One region of the Porcibacter vitabionis genome, then DNA from elsewhere that is predicted to be linked to it. Evidence: predicted binding sites of a transcription regulator. Region 1 holds the regulator's gene; the other holds the start of a gene.
The links. Region 1 encodes HrcA, which represses chaperone genes, less so after heat shock. Its sites were predicted from a motif close to TGTTAGCACTCNNNNNNNNNGAGTGCTAACA; they were not measured.
Positions count from the first base shown of each region.

Region 1 (5,418 bases):
ACCTGCGCCGGCCTGGCTCTGAGCAGCTGCCTGAGCAGCCTCATACATCTTGGTAAATACCTGCTGAGCTGCGGTCTCCAGTTTCTCCTTCTGTGCCTTGATATCATTGACTTCCTGATCCGAGAGATCATTGTTGTCCTTGTACTTAGCCAGGAGATCCTGCATTGCCTTAAGCTCGGTCTCTACCTTAGCCTTCTCGTCTGCGGAAACCTTGTCACCGACTTCATCGAGGGCCTTCTTGGTCTGTACGCAGAAAGCGTCTGCATCGTTCTTGGTGTCAATGGCTTCCTTCCGCTTCTTATCCTGAGCCTCGTATTCCTGAGCCTCTTTGACTGCCTTATTGATCTCATCATCGGACATGTTGGAGCCTGCGGTGATGGTGATGTGCTGTTCCTTGCCGGTACCAAGATCCTTAGCGGATACATTTACAATACCGTTGGCATCGATATCGAAGGTAACTTCGATCTGAGGAACTCCTCTCGGAGCCGGTGCGATACCATCCAGACGGAAGTTTCCAAGGGTCTTATTATCTCTTGCGAACTGACGCTCACCCTGTACAACATGGATATCAACGGCCGTCTGGTTATCCTCTGCAGTAGAGAAGATCTGGCTCTTCTTGGTAGGAATGGTCGTATTCCGCTCGATCAGACGAGTTGCAACACCGCCCATGGTCTCGATGGAAAGAGACAGAGGGGTTACATCCAGAAGAAGGATGTCGCCGGCACCTGCATCGCCTGCAAGCTTACCACCCTGAATGGATGCACCGATTGCAACGGCTTCATCCGGGTTCAGAGACTTGGAAGGTTCCTTACCGGTCAGGCTCTTAACCTTCTCCTGTACAGCCGGGATACGGGTAGAACCGCCGACCAGAAGAACCTTGGAGATATCGTTACTGGTCAGTCCGGCATCACGCAGAGCATTCTGTACCGGAACTGCGGTACGCTCAACCAGATCCATGGTCAGTTCATCGAATTTTGCTCTGGTAAGATCCATATCCAGGTGCTTAGGCTGTCCGTCTACAGCGGTGATGAAAGGAAGGTTGATATTGGTCGTTGTTGCAGAAGAAAGCTCTTTCTTTGCCTTCTCTGCTGCTTCCTTCAGACGCTGCATAGCCATCTTATCCTGGGAGAGGTCTACGCCCTCGCTTGCCTTAAATTCGGAAACCATCCAGTCGATGATCTTGTTATCGAAGTCATCACCGCCAAGATGAGTATCACCATTGGTTGCCAGAACTTCGATGACGCCGTCGCCGATCTCGATGACAGATACATCGAAGGTACCACCGCCTAAGTCATAGACCAGAATCTTCTGCTCGTTTTCATTGTCCAGGCCGTAAGCCAGTGCTGCTGCGGTCGGCTCGTTAATGATACGCTTTACATCAAGTCCTGCGATCTTACCGGCATCCTTGGTTGCCTGACGCTGAGCATCGTTGAAGTATGCAGGAACGGTGATAACTGCTTCGGTGACCTTCTCGCCCAGGTAGTTCTCTGCGTCTGCCTTCAGTTTCTGAAGGATCATTGCAGAAATCTGCTGAGGAGAATACTGCTTGCCGTCGATGGTAACATGATAATCCCGGCCCATCTGACGCTTGATGGAAGAAATGGTATGGTCTGCATTTGTTACTGCCTGACGCTTTGCCGGCTCACCGACCAGACGCTCGCCGTTTTTTGTAAAAGCGACAACAGACGGCGTTGTCCGCGCGCCTTCCTGGTTTGCGATAACGGTGGGCTTACCACCTTCCATAACAGCTACACAGCTATTTGTAGTACCTAAGTCAATACCAATAATCTTACTCATAACGTTTTCCTCCTGTTTTGAGTTATTGATCTATTTCTATTTATCTTCCAAAAGAAAGTTAAGTTTTCACTGTCCAATCAAGAGATCCGTCGACTAGTTGGCAACCTTAACCATGGCATGTCGGATAACGACATCGTGGAAGGTGTAGCCCTTCTGCAGGACCTCAGCCACTTCGTTTTCACCGAGGGATTCATCTTCCACATGCATAACGGCATTGTGGAAATTCGGATCAAATTCCTTTCCCTTGGCATCGATCTCCTTGACATCCAGATCATCCAGGGTCTTGATCAGGCCTTTATAGATCTTTTCGATGCCGTCTGCATAAGCATTGTCTTCGCCTTCGGGGCGAAGGGCAATGGCACGCTCGAAATTGTCAACGACCGGAAGGATCTTTTCGAGAATATGGCGGGCACCCGCATCGAACATCTCGCTCTTTTCCTTATCTGTCCTTTTCCGGAAGTTGTCGAACTCGGCCATCTGTCTCTGCACACGGTCGGTCAGATCGGCGATCTTCTGATCTCTGGGATCCGGTTTCTTTTTAAAGAAACCTTTCGATTTCTTATCGTCTTTCTCTTCTGTCTCGTCTTTTTCTTCCTTATTCTCCTTACCGTTTTCTTCTTCCTGATCCGGCTTGTCTTCGGATTTTTTGGAAGAATCTTCTGCAGCTTGGGGTTTATTCTCTGTCGGATTCTCTTCTGTTGATTTCGGATCTTTTGCTTTCTGTTCAGAATCCTCTGCCTTTTCTTCCGAAGTCTTAACCTTGTTCTCTTCGGTCAGGTCTTCATTTTTCAGAGAATCGGAAGTCTGGTTTTTCTTCATTTCTTCTGCCAAAATACTACCGCCTTTCTGTCGATTCTATTTGCTCTGACTGCCATTATCGTCCGGTTCCTTTCCGGGACTGATTGAAAGTTCCGGCTTCTTTAAGGTGCCCTCCAACTGGTCTTTCAGACTGCTCAGGCTGTCCATAACTTTCTGATAATCCATTCGCTTAGGTCCGATGATTCCGATCGTTCCCTTCACGCCATCGCCAAGTTCATAGGTAGCTGTCACAACGCTGACATCCTTCATGTTCTTGACCGGGTTTTCATCGCCGATATAAACCTGAAGACCCTTTCCGGTCTCCTGGGCATCTTCCTCAGCTTCTGTGATAAGCTCTGCCAGATCACCCTTGTCTTCAAACTTCTGAAGGAACTCGCTTGCCTTCTGTGAATCCGAAAGCTCCGGATAACGGAAGATATTGGTTGCTCCGCTGGTATAGATCTCGAGGTCATCATCCGTAATGGTGTCGGCTATGGTTTCCAAAACCGATTCAATAATATCGGAATTGTCTTCCGCCTGGCCCCGGATCTTCTGGATCAGTCCCAAATTGATGTCCTGAACCGTCAAGCCGTTTAAGGTTGTATTCAGGAGCATGTTCAGCTTCAAAAGTTCTTCGTTATTGACCGGCTCCGTGATGCGGATCATTTTGTTTCGGACTACATTTCCATCCATCACGACAACGGACAAGAGGTGACTCTCATCAACAGCGGAGAGCTGTACGAACTTGACCCGGTTTCTTGTAATGGAAGGAGCTGAGATCACGGTCGGAAGCTGGGTGTTTTTAGCAAGGTACTGAACGATCATCTTCAGGACCTTCTCCATCTTCTCGGTCTTCTGTGTCAGACTGGTACGAACTTCCATGACTTCCCGGTCCCGATCCCTGATCAGGTTATCGACATAGTAGCGATAGCCCTGGTCAGTAGGAACTCTTCCGGCAGAAGTATGCGGGGATTCAATATAACCCATGTCTTCCAGATCTGACATCTCATTCCGAATCGTGGCTGAGCTGAGGTCCAGACCCGGCGCCTTGGAAATGGTACGGGATCCGACCGGCTCTCCGGTCTTCAGATAGGTGTCAATGATGACGTTCAGTATTTTTTTCTTACGGTCATCGAGTTCTTCCATAACTGTCATCCTTTTTCTTGTTAGCACTCATTTAATCAGAGTGCTAATTGTTTCTGTGATTAATCTATCACCCTTGGCAAAGGATGTCAACTCTAATGATGGGAATTTTTAAGAATTTTTTATGAATTGTGTGTTTGGTTACAAGAGGAAGTCTGCCAGGATCTCATTTGACACTTCTCTCCCTCTTCGGGTCAGAAGCAAGCGGCCTTCGGCAAGGCAGATCATGCCTTCCTTCTGATATCGATCCACCACAGATCCATAGACAGACAAGAGTGGAATACCAAAATAAGATGCAAAGGCATCCAAAGAAACCCCTTCATTCATGCGAAGGCCGAGAAACATAAATTCTTCCATGGCATCTTTTTTAGACAGACGCTGGAAGTCTGTAAGGGTCTTTGGCATATCGAGCCCTGCTTTTTCCTGATCTCCCGGGTCAGACAGATTGCCCTTGTCTGCATCTTTCCAGTAAGCCAGATACTGCCGGAAGTCTCTCGTTTCATTCCAACGGGTCTCATCTATAAGGGAAGCCGCACCAAGACCGAGGCCAAGATACTCTTTTCTTTTCCAATAGCCGACATTGTGACGGCAGCGATAGCCCGGTCGGGCAAAATTCGACACTTCGTACTGGCGATAGCCCTTCTGACGGAGATAATCCTCTGTCATCCGGGTCATTTCATACTCCGTATCCTCATCCGGCAAAAAGGCCGGTTCTTCTCCTGCCAGCCGCTTCTCTTCGTCCTTATGATAGCGGTCATAAAAGGGTGTCCCCTCCTCAATGATCAGATCGTAGGCGCTGATATGGGTCGGCCCCAGAAGCACGACCTTGGCCAGACTTCGCTTGAGGGATTCCAGGGTCTGTCCGGGGATTCCTGTCATGAGGTCTACATTGATATTAGAAAAATTTGCCCTCCGGGCGCTCTCGAAGGTCCTTAAGAAGCGCCGGTAATCATGGATCCGGCCCAGGGTCTTAAGTTCCTCGTCATTTGCGCTCTGGAGGCCGATCGAAAGGCGGTTGATCCCCATGGACCGGTAGTCGAGCATGGCCTGATAAGAAGCCGTCCCGGGATTCACTTCCATGGTGCATTCCAGGCCTTTTTCCATGTGAAATGAAGACCTGACCGCACGAAGGATCTCATCCATCAAGGACACTTCCAGCCAGCTGGGTGTCCCGCCGCCGATGAAAATCGTAGAGACGGCCGGATGATCGAGTTTCTCGCCCCAGTAAGTGATCTCATGGATCAGGGCACGGGTATATGCCTCCCGGTCATCTGCATCGGAAGAAAAGGACAGAAAGTCGCAGTAGGCGCACTTCTGCACACAGAAGGGAATATGGATATATAATTCGATGGAAGTTGTATGATTCATGCTGATATCTTCTGCCCTACTCATCACTATCCAGCTTCAGGACGCTCATAAAGGCTTCCTGAGGAATCTCGACCGAGCCGAACTGACGCATCCTCTTCTTACCTTCCTTCTGCTTCTCCAGAAGTTTCTTCTTCCGGGAAATATCACCGCCATAGCACTTGGCCAGAACGTCCTTCCGATAGGCTTTTACGGTTTCTCTGGCGATGACCTTATTACCAATGGCCGCCTGAATGGGGATCTCAAACATCTGCCTCGGTATATTTTCCTTCAGTTTCTCGCACATCTTCCTGCCGCGCTCATAGGCAGTTCCGG
Region 1 covers NZ_JBJYZD010000010.1:33,241-38,658, forward strand. The annotation lists gene dnaK (molecular chaperone DnaK) at 1-1,797, opposite strand, end outside; gene grpE (nucleotide exchange factor GrpE) at 1,891-2,589, opposite strand; gene hrcA (heat-inducible transcriptional repressor HrcA) at 2,653-3,741, opposite strand; gene hemW (radical SAM family heme chaperone HemW) at 3,880-5,106, opposite strand; gene lepA (translation elongation factor 4) at 5,123-5,418, opposite strand, start outside.

Region 2 (5,418 bases), on a different contig from region 1:
GATCCATAGACCATTTTCAGTCCTTTCCTGATAAAAAAACGCGATTGACGAGACTCCTTCTATGACCATAAGAAGTATTTACGGACGATTCTTCGATGTCTCACTGCCCTATTATAATCGTTTGCATTTTCAGCACGCAAGATTATAAGCCAGAACTCACCAAAGGAGTATTCAAAAAAAGTGCAAAAAAAGGCCCTGCAGACTTTTTAAAGTCTGCAGGGCCTTTCCACTTACTCCTCTACATTTCCGCTCAGGACCACGCGTCCTTTCAGGTCTCCATTTTCGACATATATCTCAATGGTGTCGCCCATGCCGATATCATCGCCAAGAATAATTCTGGCTGCAATGGTCTCAACATGCTTCTGCAGATATCGTTTCAGAGGTCGTGCGCCATATACCGGATCGTAGCCACGATCGATCACCATCTGTTTTGCTTCTTCTGTGAGCTCTATCCGGATCTGACGATCCGACAGACGTTCATTCAATTTCTGAAGCTCGAGATCTACAATATGACCGATATTATCCTTGGTCAGAGGCTTGAACATGATGATCTCATCCAGACGGTTCAAAAATTCCGGACGGAAGTGGTTCCGAAGTTCCTGTCTTACAGCATCCTTTGCGCTTTCCGTGATCTCTCCGTTCTCGCTTATGCCCTGGAGAAGCTCCGAGGCGCCAAGGTTTGACGTCATGATAATAATGGTATTCTTAAAGTCCACGGTACGACCCTGGGAGTCGGTGATCCGGCCGTCATCCAGGACCTGAAGCAGGATGTTGAAGACATCCGGATGGGCCTTTTCCACCTCATCAAAGAGGACAACGGAATAGGGTTTTCTCCGAACAGCCTCTGTCAGCTGGCCGCCTTCATCGTATCCCACATATCCGGGAGGCGCTCCGATCAGACGGGAGACAGAATACTTCTCCATATACTCCGACATATCGATCCGGACCATGTTATTCTCATCATCGAAGAGAGCTTCCGCCAGGGATTTGGCGAGCTCCGTCTTACCGACACCGGTAGGTCCCAGGAAGAGGAAGGAACCAATCGGTCTCGAAGGATCCTTGATACCGGCCCGGGAACGTATGATGGATTCTGTGACAAGCTTTACCGCTTCGTCCTGTCCGACCACTCTCTTATGGAGTTCATCATCCAGATGAAGGGTTTTATTCCGCTCGGTCTCATTCAGCTTGCTGACCGGGATACCGGTCCAGCGGGATACGATGGCTGCGATCTCATCGGAATCCACGCTGTCATGAACCAGCTTCAGATCATCGTTCTGGACCTTCTTCTCTTCGGCTTCCAGTTCTTTCTCCAGAGAAGGCAGTTCGCCGTAACGAAGCTCGGCCAGACGGTTCAGATCACCCTTCCGCTCGGCAAGTTCCATCTGCTTATGGACATCTGCAATCTGATCCCGGAGTTTGGCCGGACGATTGACGGCATTCTTCTCATTTTCCCATTGCGCATTGAGAACTTTCAGACGGTCTTCATTTTCCGCAAGCTCTTTCTTGACACTCTCCAGTCTCTCCTTGGAAAGCTGGTCCGTCTCCTTCTCCAGAGACATCTTATCCAATTTCAGCTGGATATTCTTATGCTCCAGATCATCGATCTCTTCCGGCTTGGATTCCTGCTCGGTCTTGATCTGGGCGCAAGCCTCATCAATCAAGTCAATGGCCTTATCCGGAAGGAAACGGTCGGAAATATAACGATGGGAAAGCTCGGCTGCCGCAATCAGGGCATTATCCGTGATCCGGACACCGTGATAGGTCTGATAATTCTCACGCAGACCACGAAGGATTGTGATGGTCTCACTCACAGATGGCTCATCCACAAGCACTCTCTGGAAACGACGTTCCAAAGCAGCATCCTTCTCAATGTATTCCCGGTATTCATTCAAAGTAGTAGCACCGATACAATGGAGCTCGCCTCTGGCCAGCATGGGCTTCAAGAGGTTTCCGGCATCCATGGAGCCTTCGGTCTTGCCGGCACCGACAATCAGATGCAGTTCATCGATGAAGAGGATGATCCGGCCCTCACTCTTTTTGACTTCATTCAGAACAGCCTTCAGACGTTCCTCAAATTCGCCCCGGTACTTGGCACCTGCAATCAGGGAACCCATATCCAGGGAGAAAATGGTCTTATCCTTCAGATTGTCCGGCACATCACCGGAGACAATTCTCTGGGCCAGGCCCTCAACGACTGCGGTTTTACCGACACCAGGCTCACCGATCAGAACCGGGTTATTCTTGGTTTTCCGGGATAGAATCCGGATCACATTCCGGATCTCTTCATCCCGTCCGATGATGGGATCCAGCTTCTGGTCTCTGGCTTTCTCAACCAGATCTTCGCCGTATTTCTTCAGAGAATCATAGGTCTCTTCCGGATTATCACTTGTGACATTCTGATTTCCCCGAACCGACTGCAGAGCCTTTAGAAAGCGCTCTCTTGTAATGCCGAATTCACGGAATTTCTGCTTCATGGAAGTGCTCGGATGAGCCAGCATGGACAGGAAGAGATGCTCGACCGAGACATACTCATCTCCCATTCGCTTGGCTTCATCTTCTCCGTGCATCAGGGCTTCATTCAGGTCATTGCTGATATAGACCTGAACATTGGACCCCTGCACCTTGGGCAGGTTCTGTACCATGGATGTAATATCATTGGTAAAATAGGTCAGGTCAATTTCCATTTTTTGAATCAGTTTCGGGATCAGGCCGTCCTCCTGATTCAAAAGTGCCAGAAGCAGGTGTTCCTGGTTGATCTCCTGGTTGCCATAATCCATGGCAAGCTTCTGAGCGTCCTGAATGGCTTCACCGGACTTCTTTGTAAAACGGTCTATATTCATCTCTCCACCTCCTTTTGGCTGGAATTATTTTTTTTCATTTTATTCATCATAATCATTCTATTCCAAATCATATGCAGGTCATAGGAATCGTACAAATAATTCTGTGCCAGTCAATTCTGTTCCGATCGCGTGCATCCTGTACAATTCGTTTCTACGCATATCATATGAATCACACATTAATCTATGCTGCTTATTGCCATTTCTATGAAAGGAACCGGACCAATTCCGGTTCCGGAAATTCTGGTCATATTATCATCCGGACGAATCCCGATTTTGAAAATTCAGATGAAAGGATCGGAAACGAATCCTGATTTTTGAATCCTGATTTTCGAACCCCGATTTTCGAGAATTCAAATCATAGAACCCGGGTCAGATTCTGTTCTGATTTTCAAAAAATTAGGTAAGAACAGCCCGGGTAGGAATTCCTGCCCGGGCTGCTTCTCTCGGAAGGTCAAAGAAGATTATCCTTCGATCATAATTGTCTTCTTGTTTTCAATCGGTTTCTTCTGCTCCGGATCCGGCAGAGTGATAAGAAGCATACCGTCTTCAAACTTAGCGTGAACATCATCTTCGGTGATGTTGTCACCTACGTAGAAGGAACGCTCAACAGCACCGGTGTAACGTTCCTTGCGAACGATCTTGCCGTCCTTATCCTTCTCATCCTTATTGTCATTGTGAGCTGCGCGGATGTTCAGATATCCGTTCTCAAGAGACAGCTGAACGTCGTCTTTCTTGAATCCCGGAAGCTCCATCTCGAGCTCATAATTACCGTCCTTCTGCTTTACATCGGTCCTCATCATACCATTGTTGTTTGTGAAAGCCGGTGATCTAAACCAGTTGTCATTAAAGAAATCATCCATCAGATCTTCACCGAAAATACTAGGCATGTACATCATAATTACTTACCTCCTTAAACATCTAATGTCTGTTAAAATTAACTTCCTTGTTTTCCGGGCAGCCGCTCCAAGCACTTCCTGTGGAGCTTTCCTCTTCCTTTCGAACAACTATGTTATAGCACGTTTATTAGCACTCGTCAATAGTGAGTGCTAATATTTTTTGAAAAATTTTTTATTTTTTCAAAATGTAGACCAAACAGACAGATGGATGCCCAAAGAATTCTTTTGACTACTGTAGAAAATCCCTTCCTTCGTAAGGCCGGCCAGGCCAAACAAAAGGCAGGGATCATATCTTATCAAATCACATAAAACCAAGTCTCATCCTGGTCCAGATCGGTCTTCTCGATCTGGCCGCCGCCCTGGCCCTTCTTATACTGCAATTCCTGGTTTTTGATAGTGACTCTGGTACCTGCAGGAATGGAACTCGTAATGAAGGCATTGGATCCGATTACAGAATTGGCTCCGATCACGGTCTCACCACCCAGGATCGAGGCTCCGGAATAAATCGTCACATGGTCTTCAATGGTCGGATGCCGCTTGTGGCCGCGAAGCTTCTGGCCACCGCTCGTGGAGAGTGCTCCCAGGGTAACGCCCTGGTATACCTTTACATGCTCGCCGATCGTGGTCGTAGAGCCGACAACAATGCCGGTGCCGTGATCGATAAAGAAATACTTGCCGATCGTTGCACCCGGATGGATATCAATTCCGGTCCGGGAATGGGCGTACTCGGTCATCATACGGGGGATCAGAGGCACATCCAGTAAGAAGAGCTCATGAGCGATCCGGTTGACCGTGATGGCCAGAAGACCCGGATAAGAAAGGACGATCTCATCCTTATTCAAGGCTGCGGGATCTCCTTCCAGGGTTGCTTCCAGATCCGTATCCAGATACTCCCGGATCTTCGGGATCTGGCTCATGAATTTCATAGTGATCTCGGCTGCTTCTTTCTCGACCAGGGGCTGGCAGACATAGGCATCCGGATTTTCTCCCTCTTTCTGGTAACGAAGAACAATACCGATCTGTTTATTCAGATTGTAGATCACATCCTCGATCCAGACGGTCAGATTGGAGTCCAGATTATAGGATTTGAAGACATTGTCCCTGTAATAGCCCGGATAGAGAATGCGGAGCAATTTCTTTAAGATCTCACGGACCGCACGCTGGTCCGGCTGACTGTAGACCGTCATCTTATCGATATCACGGCCCTTCTGATAGTCTTTTAAAATAGAAGTCACCAGTTCATGTACTTTTTCCTGGCTCTGTGATTCTTCCATGAATGAATGTTTGATCATTCCGGGCAATCCTCCTTTTACTGTGCTGCCGGTGTCAGTTTCTGAGCCCTTCTGGCTGCCTTTCTGGACAAACTGGAATCCGGGAAGAGCTCATTGATCCGATTGTAAGCATTGATTGCTTCCTGGGTATTCTGATTCTTCTCATAAGCCTCACCCAAGCGGTAAAGCGCATCTCCGTCCTTATACTTCTCATCCATAGAAGTTACCGTTGTAAGCTGTGTGATGGCATCCTGATATTTCTCAGAATTATAAGCTTCGATGCCGGCATTATAAGCATCTTCCAAAGTCTTTGCATTGACTGCGGCATTGACCGAATCATAGACCGCCTGTCCCTGGGACTGTAAGAGGTCCCGGTTCACACTGGAAAGAAGCTGGCCTGCAGTCGCAAGG
Region 2 covers NZ_JBJYZD010000005.1:119,445-124,862, reverse strand. The annotation lists gene ACKX2L_RS05680 (replication-associated recombination protein A) at 1-7, opposite strand, end outside; gene clpB (ATP-dependent chaperone ClpB) at 231-2,840, opposite strand; gene ACKX2L_RS05670 (Hsp20/alpha crystallin family protein) at 3,302-3,736, opposite strand; gene epsC (serine O-acetyltransferase EpsC) at 4,033-5,028, opposite strand; gene ACKX2L_RS05660 (tetratricopeptide repeat protein) at 5,046-5,418, opposite strand, start outside.
Region 2: a site for HrcA is predicted at 3,862-3,892, ahead of ACKX2L_RS05670 (Hsp20/alpha crystallin family protein). Genes of this name have one in related genera too.